DNA from 3 places in the Neptunomonas concharum genome. Region 1 is predicted to be linked to each of the others. Evidence: riboswitches for the same ligand, from Rfam matches in the RefSeq annotation. Region 1 holds a riboswitch; each other region holds the start of a gene.

The links. Region 1 has a riboswitch for thiamine pyrophosphate ahead of thiD (bifunctional hydroxymethylpyrimidine kinase/phosphomethylpyrimidine kinase). Riboswitches for the same ligand answer to the same signal wherever they lie in the genome.
Region 2: another riboswitch for thiamine pyrophosphate. It lies ahead of thiB (thiamine ABC transporter substrate binding subunit); the one in region 1 lies ahead of thiD (bifunctional hydroxymethylpyrimidine kinase/phosphomethylpyrimidine kinase).
Region 3: another riboswitch for thiamine pyrophosphate. It lies ahead of F0U83_RS09065 (TonB-dependent receptor); the one in region 1 lies ahead of thiD (bifunctional hydroxymethylpyrimidine kinase/phosphomethylpyrimidine kinase).

The regions. Positions count from the first base shown of each region.
Region 1 covers NZ_CP043869.1:3,114,871-3,119,089, reverse strand. The annotation lists gene F0U83_RS14795 (alpha/beta hydrolase) at 1-16, shown strand, start outside; gene F0U83_RS14790 (phosphatase PAP2 family protein) at 102-635, shown strand; gene F0U83_RS14785 (MJ1255/VC2487 family glycosyltransferase) at 632-1,648, shown strand; TPP riboswitch at 2,030-2,121, shown strand; gene thiD (bifunctional hydroxymethylpyrimidine kinase/phosphomethylpyrimidine kinase) at 2,110-2,964, shown strand; gene thiC (phosphomethylpyrimidine synthase ThiC) at 2,973-4,219, shown strand, end outside.
Region 2 covers NZ_CP043869.1:2,209,083-2,213,301, reverse strand. The annotation lists gene F0U83_RS10425 (ABC transporter permease family protein) at 1-811, opposite strand, end outside; gene thiB (thiamine ABC transporter substrate binding subunit) at 790-1,764, opposite strand; TPP riboswitch at 1,757-1,854, opposite strand; gene F0U83_RS10415 (phosphotransferase) at 1,929-2,666, shown strand; gene purT (formate-dependent phosphoribosylglycinamide formyltransferase) at 2,656-3,837, opposite strand; gene F0U83_RS10405 (methylthioribulose 1-phosphate dehydratase) at 4,142-4,219, shown strand, end outside.
Region 3 covers NZ_CP043869.1:1,943,077-1,947,295, reverse strand. The annotation lists gene F0U83_RS09065 (TonB-dependent receptor) at 1-2,074, opposite strand, end outside; TPP riboswitch at 2,128-2,244, opposite strand; gene F0U83_RS09060 (M48 family metallopeptidase) at 2,359-3,384, opposite strand; gene F0U83_RS09055 (YjgN family protein) at 3,381-4,219, opposite strand, start outside.

The sequences.
Region 1 (4,219 bases):
GTCCAAAGCTCAATAGCGTCATAAACTTTTAAAACAGGTGTAACAAAAGCGTCACCTTTGGGCTGAGATAATAGCGCATCACTCTAGCATAGGGGGCCGTGATGCGATCACTTCAGGCGCTTCATTCTCTGGATACACTAGCGTTCCACTGGTTTCAGGCCTATCGCAATATGCACTCGGGTGTTGCGTATTTTAGCCGTTGTGTCTCTCGTTTAGGTGACGGCTTCGCCTATGCTATTGCAGGCTTGTTACTTGCTGTCTTTGAGCCGAATAACGGTTCATTATTTTTACAAACAGGCTTGATCGTTTATCTGCTGGAGCTTCCTCTCTATCTGTTACTAAAAAATACAATAAGACGCTGTCGCCCAAGCGAGTTGGCAGGCGTTGATGCACTGATTCAACCCTCAGATAAGTTTAGCTTTCCATCAGGACATTCAGCGGCAGCGTTTGTATTTGCGACCTTGCTGGTTCAATTTTATCCACAGCTGTTTTTTCTGGCCTATTCGGTAGCGGCCCTGATTGGCCTGTCGAGAGTGATGCTGGGAGTGCATTATCCTTCAGATATTGTCGCGGGAGCAGCACTTGGCGTTGTATGTGCTGAAGTTGTGTTTCAGCTTCTTGGGGTTGGTGTATGAAGGTTCTATACGGTGTTCAGGCAACAGGAAATGGACACATTACGCGTGCGCGAGTGATGGCTCCCGCGCTAGAAGCAGCAGGTGTAGAGGTGGATTATCTTTTTAGCGGGCGACCTGCTGAGAAGTTGTTTGATATGGAACCCTTTAAAGCGTTTCAGGTAAGACGTGGTTTAACTTTTTGCATGGGTGAAGGAGCGAAGGTTCAGCTCATGAAAACGCTGATGCAAAATAGTATATGGGAGCTGCTTCAGGATGCGCGCTCATTGGAGTTGGATGCATATGATTTGGTGTTATCTGATTTTGAGCCTGTCACCGCATGGGCTGCAAAGCTCAAGAAAAAGCCAAGCGTAGGATTAGCGCATCAGTATGCATTTCTGCATAGTTTACCGGATCGTTATCGATCTAAATTATTAAAGCCGGGTGTGAAACTATTCGCACCTGTTGAGAAGGCGGTTGGTGTGCATTGGGATCACTTTGGCGGCGCCATTGTTCCTCCTTTGATACAACCCCCTCGTTTTGAATCGACGGATGAGCAAAACCTAGTTCTGGTTTACATGCCTCATGAGCGAGACGAAACATTGTACTACTGGTTTAGTGGCTTTCCTGATCATCAATTTCATGTATATGCTGATGTGAGCGGACCAAGCGTTAAAGGTAATGTCCATTTTTTACCGCTGAGCAGAGAGGGATTTGAAAGGGATTTGGCAGCGTGCTCGGGTGTTATTACAAATTGTGGATTTGGTTTAGCCAGTGAAACTATGCAATATGGTAAAAAATTACTCAGTAAGCCAATGAAAGGGCAAACTGAGCAGGCATCTAATGCATGTATCTTACAATCTTTAGGCTTGGCGACCATTATTAAAGAGCTAGATGCAGAGGTTATCAGTGAGTGGCTAAGCGCTTCACATCCTGAGCCACGTTGCTTTCCTGATGTGGCATCCCATCTGTCGGACTGGATTGCAAACGGATGTACGAAACCTATTGATCAAATGGCCAAGGACGTTTGGGGTTAAAGTTACAAAGCTGTTGGTGTACTTGAATCTATTTGCTGCTGATTTGGCGTGTTTTGGATAAAATAATGATGGCTGGTGGTTATATTTTACATGAAGTAGAGGTGCGAAGGCTTTATATTCCTTTATAAAGCCTTCAATCATGGCATCCATTTTCCTTGCGGTTTGGTGTATCCTTTCGAGCTTCCGTTTGTCCCTTCCGCTTGCCTTGGCCGTCCTTGAATTCGTTCCTTGAACAGGAGATCCACACTTCTTATTATGGCGACTCTGACTTTTTTTTATATAGGAAAAAGTCCTATTTTTATTAGGTTATTGTTGAATAGTTGTTCATAATTTCTTACAGGTTAGCCATGGACAGGTACACTAATTAGCCTTACACTGTTGTAAATCTTGTCGGGGTGCCTAATTGGGCTGAGATTAAACCCGCTGAACCTGATCCAGTTAACACTGGCGTAGGAATCGAGATGTCCCAAGTTTTAGATGATTCGTGTAGTCCTCCTGTTATTCTTACAATCGCTGGCTCTGATACTTCGGCAGGGGCTGGCATTCAAGCAGACCTTAAAACCTTCTCGGCATTATGTGCTTACGGTGCCACTGTTATTACTACTTTAACGGCACAGAATACCTGTGGTGTTAGAGCGTCCTATCCTGTTCCAGCTGACCAAGTAACTGCCCAACTTACCGCTGTATTGGATGATATGCCTGTGCGTGCTATTAAGCTGGGGGCACTAGGGTCGGGTGATAATGTCGCTGCGATTATTGAAACCTTAAATAACTACCAGCCTATCCCTTTGGTTATTGATCCTGTCATTACCTCCAGTAGTGGTACTCGTTTGTTGGACTCTGAAGGTGAAAGCTTGCTCAAAAGCGCATTGTTGCCGCGCTGCCGCATTGTCACTCCCAATATCCCTGAAGCTGCTTTCCTTGCCCAACGCGTAGTGCCGAATACGCTAGCAGGCATGTATGAGCTGCTTAATCCATTACATGATTTGGGGATTGAATGGGTGCTGCTCAAAGGGGGGCATTTATCTTCCCAATACGAAGCGATAGATCTTCTATCAAACGGTACGGAGGTCATTGAACTGAGATCTGCTCGAACACATACAAAAAATACGCACGGGACAGGGTGCACGTTGGCATCAGCCGTTGCTGTGGGAATTGGGCGAGGGCAAGCAGTGCCTCAAGCGGTTAGGTTCGCTAAAGAGTATATATCAGGGGCTATTTTGGCCGCCGATCAGCTTCAGGTGGGGCAAGGTTCTGGGCCTTTGCATCACTTTTCACTCCTTTGGGAATCCTTTGAGAGAAATAATATTAAGTAGGGTGAGTTATGTCTGATAACACAATGTTGAGTCAAAGTGCCGTTGTGGACCAAGCGTCCGTACAGCCTTTTCCGAAATCGCGTAAGGTTTATATTGAAGGTAGCCGTCCGGATATCCGCGTACCAATGCGAGAAATTTCTCTAGATGACACGCCGACTGCCATGGGTGGGGAAACAAACGCGCCACTTTATGTATACGATACGTCTGGACCCTACACTGATCCAGATGCGGTGATTGATGTTCGAAAAGGACTTGTGCCCCTGCGCAGTGCTTGGATTGAGGAACGGGCGGATACGGAGCAGCTTAGTCACCTCTCTTCAGAATATGGTCGCGCACGTGAGGCTGACTTGCGTTTGGACGAGCTGCGCTTTGAGCTGACGCGCAAGCCGAGACGTGCAAAAGAGGGAAAGAATGTCACTCAACTGCATTATGCACGTCAGGGGATTATTACCCCAGAGATGGAATATATCGCTATTCGTGAAAATATGAAGCTTGCTAAAGCGCAGGCTGAAGGTCATCTAGTCGCGCAACAACATCCAGGTCATAGTTTTGGTGCACGCTTGCCCAATGAAATAACGCCGGAGTTTGTGCGCCAGGAAGTTGCCGAGGGTCGAGCTATTATCCCCTGCAATATCAATCACCCTGAATTAGAGCCAATGATTATCGGTCGTAATTTTTTGGTGAAAATTAATGGCAATATTGGTAATTCTGCGCTGACCTCTTCCATTGAAGATGAGGTCGAGAAGATGACGTGGGGTACACGCTGGGGGGCCGATACGATAATGGATTTGTCGACCGGAAAAAATATCCATGAAACTCGCGAATGGATACTGCGTAACTCACCCGTTCCTATTGGTACAGTGCCTATTTACCAAGCATTAGAGAAAGTAAATGGTGTTGCTGAGGATCTCAACTGGGAAGTATTCCGTGACACTTTGATCGAGCAGGCAGAGCAGGGGGTGGACTACTTTACCATCCATGCGGGTGTGTTGCTGCGCTATGTCCCGATGACGGCAAAACGTATGACCGGTATCGTCTCCCGAGGGGGTTCGATCATGGCTAAATGGTGTCTTGCTCACCATGAAGAGAATTTCCTTTACACCCACTTCGAGGAGATCTGTGAAATTTGCAAAGCCTATGATGTCGCCTTCTCATTAGGTGATGGGTTACGTCCTGGATCCGTATATGATGCAAATGATGAGGCTCAGTTCGCAGAATTAGAAGCCTTAGGTGAGTTGACCAAAGTCGCGTGGAA
Region 2 (4,219 bases), 910 kb from region 1:
TTCCATTATCCACTGACTGCCATGAGAGCGTGCCGAAACGTGTCATGACGGCGTATAGAGTGCCTGCAATCAGCAGTTGTGACCATGCCAGAGTGAGTGCTTCGGCTATATTAAAGTCATATTTGAGCGCTTGATAAATAGCTACTTCTAATGTGGTTGAACTCGGGCCGCCCCCAAGTGCTAGAACCACTGCAAAGCTATTGAAGCATAATACAAAAATAAAGCCGCTGATCACAGCGGATGATTGCCTCAGTACAGGCCATTCCACCGTTTTAAAGCGTTGCCAAGGGGAGAGTTTAAGCTGTGCAGCCAAGCGCCAACTGGTTTCAGGGATAGCGCTCAGTTGTAACCAGATCGACCGAATCGCTAATGGTGTATTCAAAAAAATATGGGCCAGTAAGATGCCTGACAACCCATAGAGGTTCCAGCCGTTCTCTGTCAGTTGGTTGAGTAATGGTGTTAAAAGCCCTGAACGCCCCAGCAGCGCAACCATGCCAGTAATGACGATCAGCGTTGGTGTTACAAAACAGAGTAAACAGAAAGCGAGAAACCAGCGCTTTGCGGGAAGTGTCGGGCAGTAAAATAGCGCTCTGGCAACCGGAATAGCGAGCGCAACAGAGAGTAATGCACTAAGCAATGACTGTTTTAGGGTAAAGCCTAACAGTTCATAGAAGTAGCTATCGCTTAGTAGGTTAATGTCAGGTGAGGCGCTCCCAAAACTAATCAGTCCATAAAAGGAAAGACAGGTAAAAGACAGCACCAGACCATAACTAAGCCAATGACTCATGGCTAATTGGCAGAAGCGCGCCACTCTCTAATCCATTGTTGACGCTGCTTGGCAATCTGCTCAGCTGTAAAGCCGATGGTTTTAGGCTTGATCAGACTATCAAATGCTTCGGGCAGTGTAACATCGTCGATGACCGGTAACATCCAGTTCGTGACAGGGATAATGGACTGCGCTTTTGGGGAGATAAGAAACGTCAGGAACTGCTGAGCCAGAGCTGGGTTTTGCGCATAAGCTGAAATGGCAGCAACCTCTGTTTGTACAATGTGTCCTTCGGAAAAACGCGCTGCTTTATATTGATTCTTTTGTTCAGCAACCTGATGGTAGGCAGGGGATGTGTTGTAGCTGAGAACATAATCGGCGTCACCCTTTAGGAACATGCTATACGCTTCCCACCAGCCTTTAGTGACGGTGACAGTGTGGCTTGCAAGTTGTTTCCAGGCAGAGGGTGCTTCATCACCATAAACGGCCTTAACCCATAGCATCAATCCTTGTCCTGGTGTACTGGTGCGCGGGTCCTGATAGATAACGGAGGCTTCTGACTCAATCAGGGCTTTTAGTGAGGTAGCAGGTTGTTGAATTTTCTCACTGTCATAAATGAACGAGAAATACCCATAGTCAAAAGGTACGAAGGTATCGTCCTGCCCATTAAGATGTGCACTAATTGGATCGAGTGAAATATTATGAGGTTGTGTCAGTTTCGCTTCACGGGTAATCTCGGTAAGGGAGTTATCCAGCCCAAGCAGAACGTCAGCCTTCGTGCGTGCTTGTTCAATGCGAGCACGGTTTAAAATGCTGACGCCATCTTCTACCGCGATAAATTCAATATCACATTGGCATTCTTGTTCGAAGGCAGTTTCCAGCTTAGGTCCGGGGCCCCATTCTGATACAAATGAATCATAGGTATAGATGGTCAGATCTGCCGCGTGTAGAGTTGTTGCGCTAGAGAGTAATAAGCCTGTAAAAAGTTTTTTCATCATGTCCTTTATTCCCTACGCCGGTATAACCCGGATCAGGTTCGACGGGTAAAATCTCAGTCTGCACCGATACAGACACCCCGATAAGAGGGCGCTATAGTACCATAAGTGTGATCAACAGTGAGTAGTGGTGAAGGATGATAATCAATGCTTAAGGGCATACTAAAATGGCGTTGACCTTAGCGGGGTGGCGGCCTCTTGAAGGCCATTCAGGTACGACGAATACACTATTTGTTGGTACTTATAAAAATCAGCCTGCCGTCCTTAGGATAAATTGTCGCAGTGATATTCCGGGTATTAATCGGCAAAGAGAGCAGCAAGTATTGGCGCGTATAGCAGGGTTTAGTTGGGCTCCTGATGTTTTAGAGTCTTCGGTAGATCAGTTGATCCTGTGCGAGTATCAGGAACTTAGCAATATGCCAGCGCAAGCTGATCTGTTGGCTATTGTGGCGCAGTGGCAATCAATATCTGATGTGCCTGAACAGAAGTACGATTTAATCTGGAAAGGTTACCAAGAAAAGATAGATGCCATATCAGCATCCGAACAACGGGCTTCCCTTCAAGAAAATCTGGATCGGACAAGGCGGTTATTTGGTGCATTGCCTAAGATTCCATATTGCCTAGCGCACCACGATTTACACATAGGGAATCTTTTGCAGAACAAGCAGCAGCTTGTTGTACTCGACTGGGAGTATGCAGGCTTAGGCTCTCCTTGGCTTGATGTCGCGGCATTGAGTGAAGAGTTTGGCTGCGAGGAGGCGGCACTGGCGAAGTTGCCGCTATTTGAACACCTTAATACAGCAGACTTTCAAAGCGCTTTGAAAACCGCAATCGCGCTACGGTCCGAGCTGAACCAGCTTTGGTATGCGCTGGTTCAGCCTGAATCGGCGGATGTTAAAGGGTAACCGTGATGTTAGAGGAAGCTTTACTGGCTTTAGAGATTGCTGATTCCACCGTATTATCGCGGGCAAGTACAACACCCATGCGCCGTTGTCCGGCCACTTCGGGCTTACCGAATAGGCGTAGCTGAGTATCTGGCATCGCCAGTACAGCGTCTAAACCAGCAAACTGTGCCTTATTAGAGTTGCCCTCAACTAAAATAACACTGGAGGCACTAGGGCCATGAAAATGAATGTTTGGAATAGGCAACCCTAATATAGCGCGGGCGTGCAGTGCAAATTCCGATAAATCTTGAGATATCATGGTAACCATACCGGTATCATGGGGTCTTGGTGACACTTCACTAAAGAGTACTTCATCGCCTTTGATAAAAAGTTCAACACCAAATAACCCTCGGCCGCCTAAAGCTTCGGTAACCTTCAATGCTGCATCTTTGGCTGCGCTTAGTGCTGCTGAGGACATCGCTTGTGGCTGCCAGGATTGGCGATAGTCCCCATCCACTTGAACGTGGCCGATGGGCTCACAAAAAGCGGTGCCATTGGTATGTCGAACAGTGAGCAAAGTTATCTCGTAGTCGAAATCGACGAAGCCTTCTATAATCACCTTACCTTGACCTGCTCGGCCTCCCTCTTGGGCGTATTGCCAAGCGCTCTCTATCTGATCTTCAGTTTTCACCGTACTTTGGCCTTTGCCTGAAGAACTCATGATCGGTTTTACAACACAGGGGAGCCCAATGTCCTGAATGGCCGCGAGATACTCTTCACGGGTTTCAGCAAACTTGAAGGGAGATGTCTTTAAACCAAGAGTTTCGCTGGCTAAACGACGAATTCCTTCACGGTTCATGGTTAAACGAGTTGCATTGGCGGTTGGAATGACAGTAAACCCTTCAGCTTCAAGCTCGATCAATGTGTCCGTGGCAATGGCTTCTATCTCTGGGACGATTAAGTCTGGTTTCTCGGCTTGAATGACTTCTCGCAATGCTTCGCCATCCAGCATCGAGATAACATGGCTTCTGTGGGCAACTTGCATGGCCGGCGCGTTCGCGTAGCGGTCAACCACAATCACCTCTACCCCTAATCTTTGTAGTTCGATGACGACTTCTTTGCCTAGTTCTCCACCACCACACATCAACACACGGGTTGCGTTTGCAGCAAGAGGGGTGCCAATTGTTGCCATGAGTTTTTATCCTTCAATGAAAATAATTCAGTCATTATACGTGATCAGAAGAAAAATCAGACATTGGACTTTGTTACTTATTAGCTATACTGAATCATGTGAATTTAGGTAGTACGCATTGCGAAAGCGTTGGTTAGTTTTTTCATATGTCTCCTTTGCCTTCGGGCACTTCAACCGAAATCATTTCGGTTAATGATGGGGCGGTCGAAATGGCCGCCCCTGTCTTTAAAATAATTCTGCTTTCCCTTCGTCTGATTGAAAACTTCTCGTAAACTATCAATTTTGTTACTTCGTGAATGTTCAAATGCCAGATACTCTTAAACAATCCGTTATTGATGCGGGGAAGTGGATTGATCAGCAAGGTTGGTGCCCAGCAACCGGT
Region 3 (4,219 bases), 1.2 Mb from region 1:
TACCGATCTGGCGGGGTGAGCCAAGCTGAGTATATTGAGTCTCTGCCCAATCGATTCTAGGGTCGTTTCCGAAGTAGAAACCACGCACGGCATAATGCTCATTGGTTAAGTTGCGGCCCCAAAGACGAATGCTCCAGTCTGGCGTTTGGTAACCGATATGTGCATTAACCAATGTATAGCTATCGGAGCGCTGGTTGTGGCTATCAGAGAAATAGAACTCATCCTTGCCTTCTACTTCAATGCCCGAGAACCAATGCTGGCTATGCTTAAAGGCAGCACCTAGCATAAACTGATAGCTCGGTGATTGTGCAGAATCGCGGCCGTCGAAAGCAGCGCCAGAATCGTTTAGTTGGGTTTCCAGTAAACCTAAGCCGCCGAACAGGTTAATGGCTGGCGTAACCTGCCACTGTGCTTCAGCTTCAAGACCATAGCTGTAGGCTTGATCCGTATTATCGATATAGTCGATAAAACTGGTGCCACCGCTCGGCATAGATATCGTGCGGTAGCCTTTGATCTGAGCATCATTTCTGCGTTGATAAAATAGTGCAACTTGTGTCTGCAAACGATTATCGAGCAGGTTGCTCTTAGCGCCTACTTCATAGTTCCACAACGACTCTGTTTCAAAAGCGCGCTGCTCCTCGGGTAAATTTGTGTCTGCATTAACGCCGCCTACTTTGTAGCCAGCAGAGACAAGCGCGTAATAGGTACGGTTTTGATTCGCTAAATACTCAAGTGCTAAGCGTCCGCCAGCGAGTAGGTCGTCTTCATCGGATGTCACGCTGTCGCTGTCGCTATAATCAAACTCGCTTTGCTCAAAGCGTAATCCTGAGGTTAGACGTAAAACATCTGATAAGCGTGATTCTAACTGACCATATACTGCAAAACGTGAAGTTGTGTAATCGCTATTAAAATCTGCATTGTCGGTGCGCTGGCGAAGCAGATCAGTCTCTCGATGATAATAATAAACGCCGGTTACCCAATCGGTTGTTCCATTAAACAGCTCAGCACCGGGAGCAGAAATGAAACGCATCTCCGCTGTTGTTGTAGAGATATCCCTTTTGTAGTTATCAAACCAGTTGTAACCCCAATCCTCGGTTGGGTCATCCGGGTTGGTAAAAAAGAAAGGATAGGCCCAGTCCTCATCGTAGCCATACTCCTGATCAGCTGAGGAGTGACTAAGGCTGGTTTCCAGCGTAAATGCGTTGTGTCCTGTCCAGGTTGATTTCAGCGCAAGGGCTGATGATTCTAGGCGGTCATGCCCAGGCTGGTCAGATAATGTGTGACGATTGTTATCTAGCGAAAAGGCATCGTAACCGTTATCAACATCGGCATAAAAGCCAGTTAAATCGAGCATGTGGTGATCGTTAGCTTGAATGCGTAGCTTGCCGCGCAAAAATGTCTCATCGATATTGTTAGTGTGACTTTTATCGAGATAGTCGTTCTCCATAAAACCGTCACTACGGTTGCTTTGTATCGCTACTCGATACCCCACGTTCTCATTTACTGGGCCGCCTACAGCCGCTGTTAGGCTGCGGGTATTATAGGTCGCTAGCGTCGTTTCTACTCGACCTTGAGTCTTCGTCGTTGGATCGTTAGAGCGAATATGAATGAGTCCTGCTAGAGCGTTAGCACCATACAAGGTGCCTTGCGGTCCACGAAGTATTTCCACTTGCTGAGCATCCATCAGTGTTGCTGCCGCTCCGATATTACTCATATCTATGCCATCCATCGTCACGCCGACGGATGGGTTAACCGGCCCGATAAACTGGCTACGCTCGCCAATGCCACGGATCTGGAAAAAGCGTGCTCGGGATGCGCCATGACTGCTGTTGACGTTTGGCGCAAGTGAGGGCATTGCTTCGGTATGTGATGTGGGTTGTTTTTGTAAGGTTTCTTGATTCACGGCAGTCAGGCTAGCAGGGACTTGATTCAATGCCGCACCTCGGACGCCTGAGGTGATGTAAATGACAGGTAAGTCGTTATTCATTGATCTATTAGTAGCCACGGACTCATTAGCAGTAAGCACAGCCATTGCCAAGACAGATGGATAGAGCGGGTTTAACGTAAAGTGCATACAAGTCTCCGATAATAATGCTTGGAGACCCGGTTGAGTAGCGGGAAAAGTAGGCTTGTAATCGTTCCTATTCCTACGCCGGTATCATCCGGATCAGGTTCAGAGGGTTCGCACATCATGTGCATCTCAGGCCAGGCTAATAGATAGCACTGCCACCCCTTAGGACATACTCATAGTGAGTAAACGGTAGCGATTATACGGGTTACTGTGTGGATGGATAGTAAATTTTACACGTTGCGAAAATTTAGATAGCTCTTCATTCACTCGGGGTGATGACTGTCACGCTAATACTTCCTAGCGGCTTCTATTCGCTTTCGGGTATCAGGGTGCGTTGATAAATATACGTTGCCACTGTTTTTTGTTTTCGCTGCGTCTGGAATAATTTTTTCTAGCGCTGTTGCAAAGGCTTCTGTGTCTAATCCTAGTTTTAACATATGCTCTAGAGCGTACTCGTCCGCTTCCTCTTCTGCTTTTCGTGAATAACCTTGCTGCGTTAAAAATGTAGGGAAAGCAACGATGAGGTCTTGGCCGAACGATAAATTATCACCCACGATAAATACGGTCAGTAAGGCGATGGTTGAGGAGCGTATGACATGTTGTAGACCATGGCGGTGCTTGATATGACCAATTTCATGCAAAATGACACTGTTAAGCTCATTAGGTTGGTCTAACTGCTCCACCAGTTTATCCGTAACAAAAATATCGCCTGAGGGTAGTGCGAATGCATTAGCGATAGGACCGTTGCTATTTTCCATCGTACGAAAATGGAACTTGATAGGGATATCTATATCAACCCGATTAAGAAGTGTGCTTGTTATCTCGCTTCGTATTGAGGCTTGTTGTTCTTCAGATAATGATGAAGGGGTGAAGAGTGTGGAGTCGAGCACCGCTATACTATGTTCCCCAATCGCTATGCTCAGCTCGGCGGGGAGTGCGTGAGCAACTTGATAACTTATGGCGGGTATGCCCCATTTAATGAAGCTAAGAGTCAGTGTCACCACAAATACAATAGAAAAGATGATTAAAGACAGATTCGTCTCTAATGTGTGAAGCCAAAGGTTTCGAGGTTGGCCGGCGGACTTAATCCATGTATCAATCGCTTCGTTATCATGAGTCTCTAACAGAGTACCGTCAGGAAAGGTAATACGACGAGTAATATTCCCAACTCGGTTGCTAATATCGAGGTCACTAATATCCCCATGTAAGGGTTTACCATCAGCGCGGATCAATGTGTATCGGCTACCTTCGATGTGAATGTCAGCCCGCGAGCGGGCTGACTGATTGGCGGGATAGTAATAACCAGAAATCAAAGGCTGATACCTAAGTCACCTTGGAGATCAAAAGCTTCACCTAGTTCATCACCTAAAGCAGACTGTTTCTGTTGTTGTAAGCTTGCATAGTGCGCTAGATCTTGAGTTATCGTGCCCGATGTTGAGTCTGCGCGATAGTTGGCTAAGCGTACTTTAGCAAAAGGTATGGCTAAACCGAGCGTGAAAATAATCAGGAATAAATTTGTTATATGAATCCAAAACAGCGGTTTAACTTGAAGATTGGAGTGCAAGTTAAGTACGTTATCGAGTTTCAACTCGTTAAAAACATGGTTATTAATACGTGTCTCCATGTAGGCTTTAGCCCAAAAACTAAACATAAGTGTAAACAGGTAACCAACCAGAAAAAAGATATTGAACAGCCCTGGTTCTGTACCTGCTTCTTTCTGAGCGGATATCATCGCCCCGGCTCCTGCTGCATAACCTATAGCGGCAATAATTGCAGCAAATAATAAAAAGATCCCTAGGATGAAGAGGTAGGTTTTAAAAAACACGCTGATACTTATATTGGCACTAAAGTCGCCCTGTCCGTAATGGGCGTTGTTCCAACGGTATCGGTACATGAGCGCCTGTACATAGGGCCCCATTGCATAGATGCTGATCATTGCGAGGGCGGCTAAAATGAAGACTGCCATAATGCTATTCATGCCAAACAGCAGCCAAGTTGTACCAGCGATTAACCCGATAGCGACTGCAGGTAAAAAAGGTAATAACAACATGTATTTATAGGCGTTGCTTAACGAGCCATCAAATGAAAAGCGGACTTGTCGATAGCTGGTTATACGAGCATTAAAGCGGTAGCTGTTCCAAATGATCC